Regions from separate parts of the Streptomyces sp. SCSIO 30461 genome, predicted to be linked through region 1. Evidence: riboswitches for the same ligand, from Rfam matches in the RefSeq annotation. Region 1 holds a riboswitch; each other region holds the start of a gene.
What was found. Region 1 has a riboswitch for thiamine pyrophosphate ahead of V1460_RS09065 (thiamine ABC transporter substrate-binding protein). Riboswitches for the same ligand answer to the same signal wherever they lie in the genome.
Positions count from the first base shown of each region.

Region 1 (3,268 bases):
AGGAAGCCCGCGAGCCACCTGCCCACTGCGGAATCGGCCACGGCTGCCATGGGCGCGCCCCTCGGGACTACGACGACGTGTGGAATTCCAGCCTGACCCCGAAGGGGCGATCCCGCGATAGCGGATCGTCGCCGGGAGGCGGCGCCCTGTTCCACGGCGGTGGGGACCGGTTCCATAGCGGTGGGGACCGGTTCCATGGCGGTGGGGACCGGCTCCACTCCTGCATGGAGCCCGCGGCGTCGCAGGACTCTCGCGCGTGGCAGGCGATGACTACGACCAGGCGGCGACCCGGCCGATGTCAGGATCTCCTGATCTCCTGATCTCCTGATCGCCGGGCCGTCCGGTGGCTGTCCAAGGCGATTCGGCGGCCCGCGAGGCCCGATGTCACGCTCGTCCGAGGCTTCGGGCGCAGGTCATGAAATTCGATCTGCGACACTGGTACGGCCATGCCTAAGCCCGGAGAACTCACTTTCGTCGCGCCTCGCGGAGCCAAGAAGCCCCCGCGGCACCTCGCCGACCTCTCGCCCGCCGAGCGCAAGGACGCGGTGGCCGCGATCGGAGAGAAGCCGTTTCGCGCGAAGCAGCTGTCCCAGCACTACTTCGCGCGGTACGCGCACGACCCCGTCCAGTGGACCGACATCCCGGTGGCGTCCCGGGAGCGCCTCGCCGCAGAGCTGCTGCCCGATCTGATGTCGGTCGTCCGGCATATCTCATGCGACGACGACACCACCCGCAAGACACTGTGGCGGTTGCACGACGGCACGCTGGTCGAGTCTGTGCTGATGCGCTACCCGGACCGGGTCACCATGTGTATCTCCTCGCAGGCCGGCTGCGGGATGAACTGTCCGTTCTGCGCGACCGGTCAGGCGGGCCTGGACCGCAACCTGTCGACCGCCGAGATCGTGCACCAGATCGTGGACGGTATGCGGGCGCTGCGCGACGGGGAGGTCCCCGGCGGACCCGCGCGGCTCAGCAACATCGTCTTCATGGGCATGGGTGAGCCGCTCGCCAACTACAACCGGGTCGTCGGAGCCATCCGCCGGCTGACCGATCCCGAGCCGGACGGCCTCGGGCTCTCGCAGCGCGGCATCACCGTCTCCACCGTCGGTCTGGTCCCGGCGATGCTGCGGTTCGCCGACGAGGGCTTCAAGTGCCGGCTCGCCGTGTCACTGCACGCACCCGACGACGAGCTGCGCGACACCCTCGTGCCGGTGAACACCCGCTGGAAGGTGCGGGAGGTGCTGGACGCCGCCTGGGAGTACGCGGAGAAGTCCGGCCGCCGGATCTCCATCGAGTACGCCCTCATCCGGGACATCAACGACCAGGCGTGGCGCGGAGACCTGCTGGGACGGCTGCTCAAGGGCAAGCGGGTGCATGTCAACCTGATCCCGCTGAATCCCACCCCGGGTTCCAAGTGGACCGCCTCCCGTCCCGAGGACGAGAAGGCGTTCGTCGAGGCGATCGCCGCTCATGGGGTGCCGGTCACCGTGCGCGACACCCGGGGTCAGGAGATCGACGGGGCCTGCGGGCAGCTCGCCGCGTCCGAGCGCTGAGCCTGCGGCGGTGTGGGCCTCCGGCGGTGCCGCCGGAGGCCCATGTACTCTGGCCTCGAACATTCACATATTCCGACAGGGGAGCGCCACAGCGCTGAGAGTGCGGTGATTTCCGGACCGCAGACCCTCTGAACCTCGCCCGGGTCATTCCGGGTAGGAAGTTCGGACGAGACTCAAGCTGTTGCACCCTGCCCGGCAGCGGACTCCTTGGATCCGCCGCCGGGCAGGGCCGCGTCTCTTCCTGGTCACCCCAGGAGGAAGCTCAGTGAGCACCACCAAGAAGATCACGTTCGCGGCGCTGGCCGCGACCCTCGGCGCCGGCACGCTCGCGGGCTGCGGTGGGGAGTCCGGGGACAACAACTCCGGGACCGGGTCCAAGACCGTCACGCTCGTCAGCCATGATTCCTTCGCCGCCACCCCGGCGGTGCTGAAGGAGTTCACCCGGCAGACGGGTTACACGGTCAAGGTGCTCAAGAGCGGTGACGCCGTCGCGGCCCTCAACAAGGAGATCCTCACGAAGGGCTCCCCCCAGGGCGATGTGTTCTACGGCGTCGACAACACCACGCTCTCCAGGGCCCTGGACAACGGAATCTTCACCCCGTACGAGGCCAAGGGCCTGGACCGCGTCCCCGATGACCGTCGGCTGGACAAGGACGGGCACCGGGTCACGCCGATCGACACCGGCGACATCTGCGTCAACTACGACAAGAAGTACTTCACCGACAAGAAGCTGGCCCCGCCGCAGAGCTTCGAGGACCTGGCGAGGCCCGCGTACAGGAACCTCCTCGTGGTCGAGAACGCCGAACGCTCATCGCCGGGCCTCGGCTTCCTCCTCGGTACCGCCGCGAAGTACGGCGACGAGGGCTGGAAGGACTACTGGGCCAAGCTCAAGGCCAACGGCGTCAAGGTGGTGGACAGCTGGGAACTCGCCTACAACCAGGAGTTCTCCGGTTCCGCCGGGGGCAGGAAGGCCAAGGGCGACCGGCCGCTGGTCGTCTCCTACGCCTCCAGCCCGCCGGTCGAGGTGCTCTACTCCGAGCCACAGCCCGAGGAGGCGCCGACCGGAGTCGCCACAGGTACCTGCTTCCGCCAGATCGAAGCCGCTGGCCTGCTCAAGGGTGCGAAGAACGAGGCCGGCGGCAAGGCCCTGCTGGACTTCCTGATCAGCAAGAAGTTCCAGGAGGACATGCCGCTCAACATGTTCGTCAACCCGGTCGTGGACGACGCCGAGCTGCCTCCGCTGTTCACGCGCTTCGGCGCGGTAGTCGACAAGCCCGAGACCATGGAGCCGAAGAAGATCGCCGACAACCGCGACCAGTGGATCCAGTCGTGGTCCTCTCTCGTCCTGAAGTAGGCGAACACCCGCGGACACCAGGGCGCCCGGGGATCCCCGAAACGCCCGGGACCCAGCGGAGCCGCCGGGGGAACGCGGCGCGGCTCGCCCTGATGGCCGTGCCCGTCGCGTTCTTCGCCGTCTTCTTCGCCTACCCCGTGGCCGGGATCGTGGGACGCGGGCTCAGACCGGACGGTTCCTGGCGGTTCGGCCACATCGGCGAGGTGCTGAGCAGGCCGGACATTCTGGACATCCTCTGGTTCACGTTGTGGCAGGCGCTGGCCTCCACTGCACTCACCCTGCTGCTCGCGCTGCCCGCCGCCTATGTCTTCGCCCGCTTCGCCTTCCCGGGAAAGCAACTGCTGCGCGCGGTCGTCACCGT
Region 1 is NZ_CP146101.1:1,989,714-1,992,981, forward strand. Features, by position in the region: gene V1460_RS09055 (hypothetical protein) at 1-50, opposite strand, end outside; gene rlmN (23S rRNA (adenine(2503)-C(2))-methyltransferase RlmN) at 447-1,553, shown strand; TPP riboswitch at 1,621-1,731, shown strand; gene V1460_RS09065 (thiamine ABC transporter substrate-binding protein) at 1,819-2,907, shown strand; gene V1460_RS09070 (iron ABC transporter permease) at 3,000-3,268, shown strand, end outside.

Region 2 (3,268 bases), 1.8 Mb from region 1:
GCGTCGACGCGACAACGATCTGTGCGCCCTTCCCGGCGGGGGCAAGGCGGACCGACGACTCCCCGGAATATCGTCGGTCAGCCTCGTTTGCGCAGGTCAGTCAGCCAGCGGAAGATAGACGCGGTTACCGGAAGCCGCGAACTCCTTTGACTTCTCCAGCATCCCGGCCTCGATCTCCTCCGGTGTAGCCTCCGAGTCGCCGCCGAACTGCTCTGTGATGCTTCTGCTGATCTTCATCGAGCAGAACTTCGGCCCACACATCGAGCAGAAGTGCGCGGTCTTCGCCGGTTCCGCGGGCAGTGTCTCGTCATGGAACTCCCGCGCCGTGTCCGGGTCCAGAGCCAGATTGAACTGGTCCTCCCAGCGGAACTCGAAGCGGGCGTCCGACAGAGCGTCGTCCCACTCCTGGGCACCCGGGTGGCCCTTGGCGAGGTCGGCGGCATGGGCGGCGATCTTGTAGGTGATGACGCCGGTCTTGACGTCGTCCCGGTTCGGCAGGCCCAGATGCTCCTTGGGCGTGACGTAGCAGAGCATCGCCGTGCCCCACCAGGCGATCATTGCGGCGCCGATGCCCGAGGTGATGTGGTCGTAGGCGGGCGCCACATCCGTCGTCAGGGGGCCCAGGGTGTAGAACGGCGCTTCCTCGCAGATCTCCTGCTGGAGGTCGATGTTCTCCTTGATCTTGTGCATCGGGACGTGCCCCGGCCCCTCGATCATGGTCTGCACGTTGTGCCGCTTGGCGATCCGGTTGAGCTCGCCCAGCGTCCTCAACTCGGCGAACTGCGCCTCGTCGTTGGCGTCCGCGATCGAGCCAGGCCGCAGTCCGTCGCCGAGCGAGTACGTCACGTCGTACGCGGCGAGGATCTCGCAGAGCTCATCGAAGTTCTCGTACAGGAACGACTCCTTGTGGTGCGCGAGGCACCAGGCCGCCATGATCGAGCCGCCGCGCGAGACGATTCCGGTCTTGCGGCGCGCGGTCAGCGGCACATACCGCAGCAGCACTCCGGCGTGGACCGTCATGTAGTCGACGCCTTGCTCGGCCTGCTCGATGACGGTGTCCTTGTAGATCTCCCAGGTCAGCTCCTCTGCCCTGCCGTCGACCTTCTCCAGGGCCTGGTAGAGCGGCACGGTGCCGATCGGCACGGGGGAGTTGCGCAGCACCCACTCGCGGGTGGTGTGGATGTTGCGGCCGGTGGAGAGGTCCATGACCGTGTCCGCGCCCCAGCGGGTCGCCCAGGTCATCTTCTCCACCTCCTCTTCGATGGAGGAGGTCACGGCGGAGTTGCCGATGTTGGCGTTGACCTTCACCAGGAACCGCTTGCCGATGATCATCGGCTCGATCTCGGGGTGGTTGACGTTCGCCGGGAGCACGGCGCGCCCGGCGGCGATCTCCTCGCGTACGACCTCGGGGGAGACGTTCTCCCGGATGGCCACGTACTCCATCTCCGGGGTGATCTCACCGCGGCGGGCGTACGCGAGCTGGGTCACCGCCTGTCCGCCGCGGCCGCGGCGGGGCTGGCGCGGGCGGCCCGGGAAGACCGCGTCAAGGTTGCGCAGCCCGCCGCGCGGCGAGGTGTGCTTGATCCCGTCGTCCTCCGGGCGGACGGGGCGGCCGGCGTACTCCTCGGTGTCTCCGCGGGCGATGATCCAGTTCTCGCGCAGCGGTGACAGCCCGCGGCGGACATCGGTGTCGGTGTGCGGATCGGTATACGGTCCGGACGTGTCGTACAGGGTCACGTCCTTGCCATTGGTGAGGTGCACCTGACGGACCGGCACGCGGATGTCGGGGCGTGAGCCCTCGATGTATCCCTTGTGCCAGCCGATGGACTTCCCGCCCTCGTTCTCACCCTCGTTCGGGCCGGAGGGGGGCATGCGTGTGTCCTGAACGGTCATCGTGACCTACTCCCTACGCCGGCATTACCCGGTAACAGGTTCGGCGGTCGGCGCAGCTGGTCTCAGCGCCCTCTCAGCCCGGTGCTCCGAGCTCCCGCGTGTGCAAAGGTGTCACCACGCTAGCGCCCCGTCTGGCGTGCTGAACAGTGGGCCCCCTCCGGGGTTGGGATGATCTGGCGGTGACTTCCTCGCCGCAGCCCCATGGACCCGACCACGAGCCGGATGGCGCCCACGGCCCCGGGCACACTCCCGTGCCCGTCCACGCACACAGCCACGGGCACGGACCGGCCGCGCCCGTGTCGCGTCATCTGCGACGGATCATCGCCGCGGTGGTGATCCCCTTCGCCGCCGCCGTGGCGGTGGGTCTGGTGGTGCTGTGGCCGGGCGGTGCGCCGGACCACGAACGCACCGGTGTCGGCTTCGACCGACAGACCGAGCAGGGGCGGGTGGTGCGGGTCGAACGGGTCGACTGCGCCGACGTGAACGCCGGACAGGTGCCGCCTACCGGGGACACCACCACCCCTGAGGGGCGCGCCGATCCAGACTCGCAGCAGGATGCGTGTGGAAAGGCCACCGTCGAGGTCACCACCGGTAAGGACAAGGGGCGTACGTTCGTCGAGATCGTGCAGCCTGACTCCTCACGGCAACTTCAGGCAGACCAGGGTGTGGTGGTGGCCTACGCCCCCGACGCGCCCCGCGAGCTCCAGTACTCGGTCACCGATGTGGACCGGGAGCTGCCGATGGCGCTGCTCGCCGGACTCTTCGCGCTCGCCGTGGTCCTGGTGGGGCGGATGCGCGGGGTGATGGCACTGATCGCGCTGGCCGTGAGTTTCGCTGTGCTCACCCTCTTCATCCTGCCCGCGATTCTGCAGGGCTCGAATCCGCTGGCGGTGGCGGTGGTCGGGGCGAGCGCAATCATGCTGATCGCGCTGTACATGTGCCATGGGGTCTCAGCCCGCACCTCGGTAGCGGTGCTGGGAACCCTCATCTCGCTGCTGCTGATCGGGCTGCTGGGTTCGCTGTTCATCGGCTGGGCGGTGCTGGGCGGGAACACGGACGACAACACCGGTCTGATCCACGGTCTCTTCCCGGAGATCGACATGTCCGGTCTGCTGCTCGCCGGCGTGCTCATCGGTTCGCTGGGTGTGCTGGACGATGTGACGGTGACCCAGACCTCGGCCGTGTGGGAACTGCACCAGGCCGATCCCACGATGGGTCCGCGCAAGCTGTACCAGTCAGCGATCAGGATCGGCCGGGACCATATCGCGTCAGTGGTCAACACCCTCGTACTCGCTTACGCGGGCGCGTCATTGCCCTTGCTGCTGCTGTTCTCCATCGCGCAGTCCAGCGTAGGCACGGTCGCCACCAGCGAGTT
Region 2 is NZ_CP146101.1:191,956-195,223, reverse strand. Features, by position in the region: partial or broken gene V1460_RS00890 (NUDIX domain-containing protein) at 1-43, shown strand, start outside; gene thiC (phosphomethylpyrimidine synthase ThiC) at 97-1,893, opposite strand; TPP riboswitch at 1,887-2,001, opposite strand; gene V1460_RS00880 (YibE/F family protein) at 2,073-3,268, shown strand, end outside.
Region 2: it holds a riboswitch for thiamine pyrophosphate, as region 1 does, so the genes downstream of both, thiC (phosphomethylpyrimidine synthase ThiC) here and V1460_RS09065 (thiamine ABC transporter substrate-binding protein) in region 1, are expected to answer to the same signal.

Region 3 (3,268 bases), 4.0 Mb from region 1:
GCACCGGATCGTCGTTGGTGTAAGGCAGCACGAGGAAGCCGTCGTCCACCAGCACCTCGGCGGCGTCGAGCAACTCCACCGGGTCGGGCAGCAGGGTGCGCTCGTCGGCGACCACCTCCAGCTTGATCCAGCGCGTGCCCAGCGCCTCCCGCGCCAGCCGTGCCGTGAGCACCGCCTCGCCCGCGGTGAAGCAGCCGGCGGTGTTCGGCAGCACCCGGATGCCCAGCCGTTCCAGCACCGACAGCACGGAGCCCCGTACGGTCGGATCCAGCCGCCGCATCGCCACGGTCGTCAGCTCCGTGCCGCTCGCGACCAGCGCGCGCTCCAGGACGTCGAGACTGGGCGCCCCTCCCGTACCCATGATCAGCCGGGACGAGAACTCGACGCCGCCCAGGGTGAAACGGTCGTCCGCCACGGCCCCGGTCACCCGCCCTGCACCGCGGTGAGGATCTCCACCCGGTCGCCGTCGCCGAGTGGCGTCACCGGCCACTCGCTGCGCGGGACGACCGACTCGTTCACGGCCGCCGCGACACCGGAGCACGCCGCCGTCAGCGTCGCGACCAGCGTGTCCAGCGTCGTGCCGGCGGCGATCTCCCGGGGCTCCCCGTTGACGGAGACGGTCGGCTTCACGGTCATGCTCATACGGACGCCTCCTGGCGTGCGGGGGAGAAGCGGTGGGGGGTGAAAGGGCGGGCTTCTTCCGGCAGTTCCCCGGAGACCAGGGCGTCGGCCAGGGCGTCGCCGGTCACCGGGGTGAGCAGCACGCCGTTGCGGTAGTGCCCGGTGGCGAGCAGCAGTCCGGGGAGCTCGGTCGGCCCGAGCAGCGGCGCGTTGTCGGGTGAGCCGGGGCGCAGCCCCGCGCGGGTCTCGGTGAGCGGCAGTTCGGTGATGCCCGGCACCAGCTCATGGGCGTCGCGCAGCAGCTCGTACACCCCTCCGGCCGTGACCGTGGTGTCCCAGCCGAGTTCCTCGCTGGTCGCACCCACGACCAGCTCACCGTTCGCACGGGGTACGAGGTACACCTGGCTGCCCCGCACCACGGCCCGCACGGTCCGCGACAGGAACGGGGCGCGGGGGGCCGGCACCGCGAGCCGCAGCACCTGCCCCTTCACCGGGCGTACCGGAGGCAGGATCTCGTCGGGGACTCCGGCCAGCCGGCCGCTGAGACTGCCCGCGGCCAGCACCACCTGATCCGCGTCCACCTCATGCGACACGCCGGCGGGCTCGGGCGACGCGCCGGCGGGGCTCTCGCCGGGCGGCGTGCCGGGTGGGCCGAGCAGCGCTCCGGTGGCACGGTTGCCGTCGACCGTGAGCCTGGTCGCCCATGCGCGGTGGAAGGCCACCCCCGCCCGCTCGCAGGCCACCAGCAGGGCACTCGCGAGCCGCCGGGGGTCGATCTGGTGGTCGCCGTCCACTCGAAGCCCGCCCCTGACCCCGGGGGCGAGCATCGGTTCGAGTCGGCGGCAGTCCCGGCCGGTGAGCCACACCGAGTCAAGACCGCAACGGCGCTGGAGCGCGTGCAGCTCCCGCAGATGGGCGCGGTCGTCCGCGTCCAGCGCGACCGCGAGGGTGCCGCAGGCGCGGTAGCCGGTGTCCTGCCCGCTCGCCTCCTCCAGCTCAGCGACGAAGTCCGGATAGCGCCGGGCGGAGGCGAGATTGAGGCCGAGGAGGGTCTCCTCCCCGTAGTGCAGCTCGGTGACGGCGGCCAGCATGCCGGCGGCGACCTGTGCGGCCCCGCCACCGGGGTCGGGGTCGGCCAGCACCGTGCGCAGTCCGCGCTGCGCCGCCCGCCAGGCCGTCACCAGGCCGATGATTCCGCCCCCGACGACCAGGACGTCAGCGGTCGTCCGTGGATGCACGGGCATCCGGACCCTCCCTTCGCCGGCATGACCCGGATCAGGTTCGTACGGTCGGAGGCCGCCTCAGCCTCCCTCTCAGCCCGGTGCGGCCGGGCTCCCGCGAGTAGCAGTACGGTGGTCAGCCTAACTCCGCCCGGCAACACGCAGTAAGGGAGCCCGCACCGTGGCCCGTTCGCTCGACGGACTCGTACTCGCCCCCGCCGCGGACCAGGCTCCCGGCCAGGTGGGCACCAGGACACGGTTCGCCTATCACGAGCTAGACGGTCGGATCTGGGCCGACTACGCGGGTGGCGACGTGGTCAGGGGACATCTCGTCGGCACCCGTGACGGTGACCGGCTCGATTTCCGCTACGTCCAGCTGAAGGGGGACGGAACGACGTCTTCCGGACACTGTGTCTCCACGGTGGTCCAACTCCCGGACGGGCGGGTGAGGCTGGAGGAGGCCTGGGAGTGGGAGTCCGAGGAGGGCCGGGGTACGAGTGTCGTCGAAGAGCTCCCGGCAGAGCCCGCCGCGGCAGGGGTTGCGGTCCACCGGCAGCCGGAACCTTCTTGACGGCTCGTCAGGTGACTAGGCTGGTCCGGTGAACGAGCACACCGCACAGCACCGGGTCGTGATCGCGGGGGCCGGGATGGCCGGGTCCCAGACCGCGGTCGCCCTGCGCGATCAGGGCTTCACCGGCAGCCTCACCCTGATCGGCGCCGAGCCGCACCAGCCCTACGACCGGCCTCCGCTCTCCAAGGCCGTGCTGCTCGGCAACGCGGAGGGCTCCGCGCTCGACGTCGACTTCGAGGCGATCGATGTCGAACTCCACCTCGGCCGCGAGGTCAGCGGACTGCGCCCGGACGCGCATGAGCTCGACACCGAGGCGGGCCCCGTGCCGTACGACACCCTCGTGGTCGCCACCGGTGCCGAGCCCCTCACGCTGCCCGGCACCGAAGGGGTCAAGGGAGTCCACCTGCTGCGCACGCTGGACGACGCGCGGCGGCTGCGCCCGGTGCTGGAGCGCAAGCACGACATCGTGGTCGTCGGGGCGGGCTGGATCGGGGCGGAGTTCGCCACAGCCGCCCGTCAGGCAGGCTGCGCGGTAACCGTGGTGGAGGCGGCCGACCGGCCGCTCGCGGGCGTTCTGCCGGCCGAGGTGACCGCGCCCATGGCCGGCTGGTACACCGAGAGCGGCGCCTCGCTCATCACCGGCGCACGGGTTGCCGCGGTCGAGCCAGGGGCGGTCGTCCTCGCCGAGAGTGCCGGTGTCGAAACCGGTGTGGGGACCGGTCCCGGTGCCCGCGCCGGGGCAGGTGCCGGGGGCGCGGGCGGCAGGCGGCTGAACGCCGACGCGGTGGTCGTGGGTGTGGGCGCGCGTCCGGCGACCCGCTGGCTCGCCGGCTCGGGCATCGCCCTCGGGCCGGAC
Region 3 is NZ_CP146101.1:5,985,433-5,988,700, reverse strand. Features, by position in the region: gene V1460_RS26860 (thiazole synthase) at 1-415, opposite strand, end outside; gene thiS (sulfur carrier protein ThiS) at 424-642, opposite strand; gene V1460_RS26850 (FAD-dependent oxidoreductase) at 639-1,865, opposite strand; TPP riboswitch at 1,857-1,970, opposite strand; gene V1460_RS26845 (hypothetical protein) at 2,023-2,412, shown strand; gene V1460_RS26840 (FAD-dependent oxidoreductase) at 2,489-3,268, shown strand, end outside.
Region 3: it holds a riboswitch for thiamine pyrophosphate, as region 1 does, so the genes downstream of both, V1460_RS26850 (FAD-dependent oxidoreductase) here and V1460_RS09065 (thiamine ABC transporter substrate-binding protein) in region 1, are expected to answer to the same signal.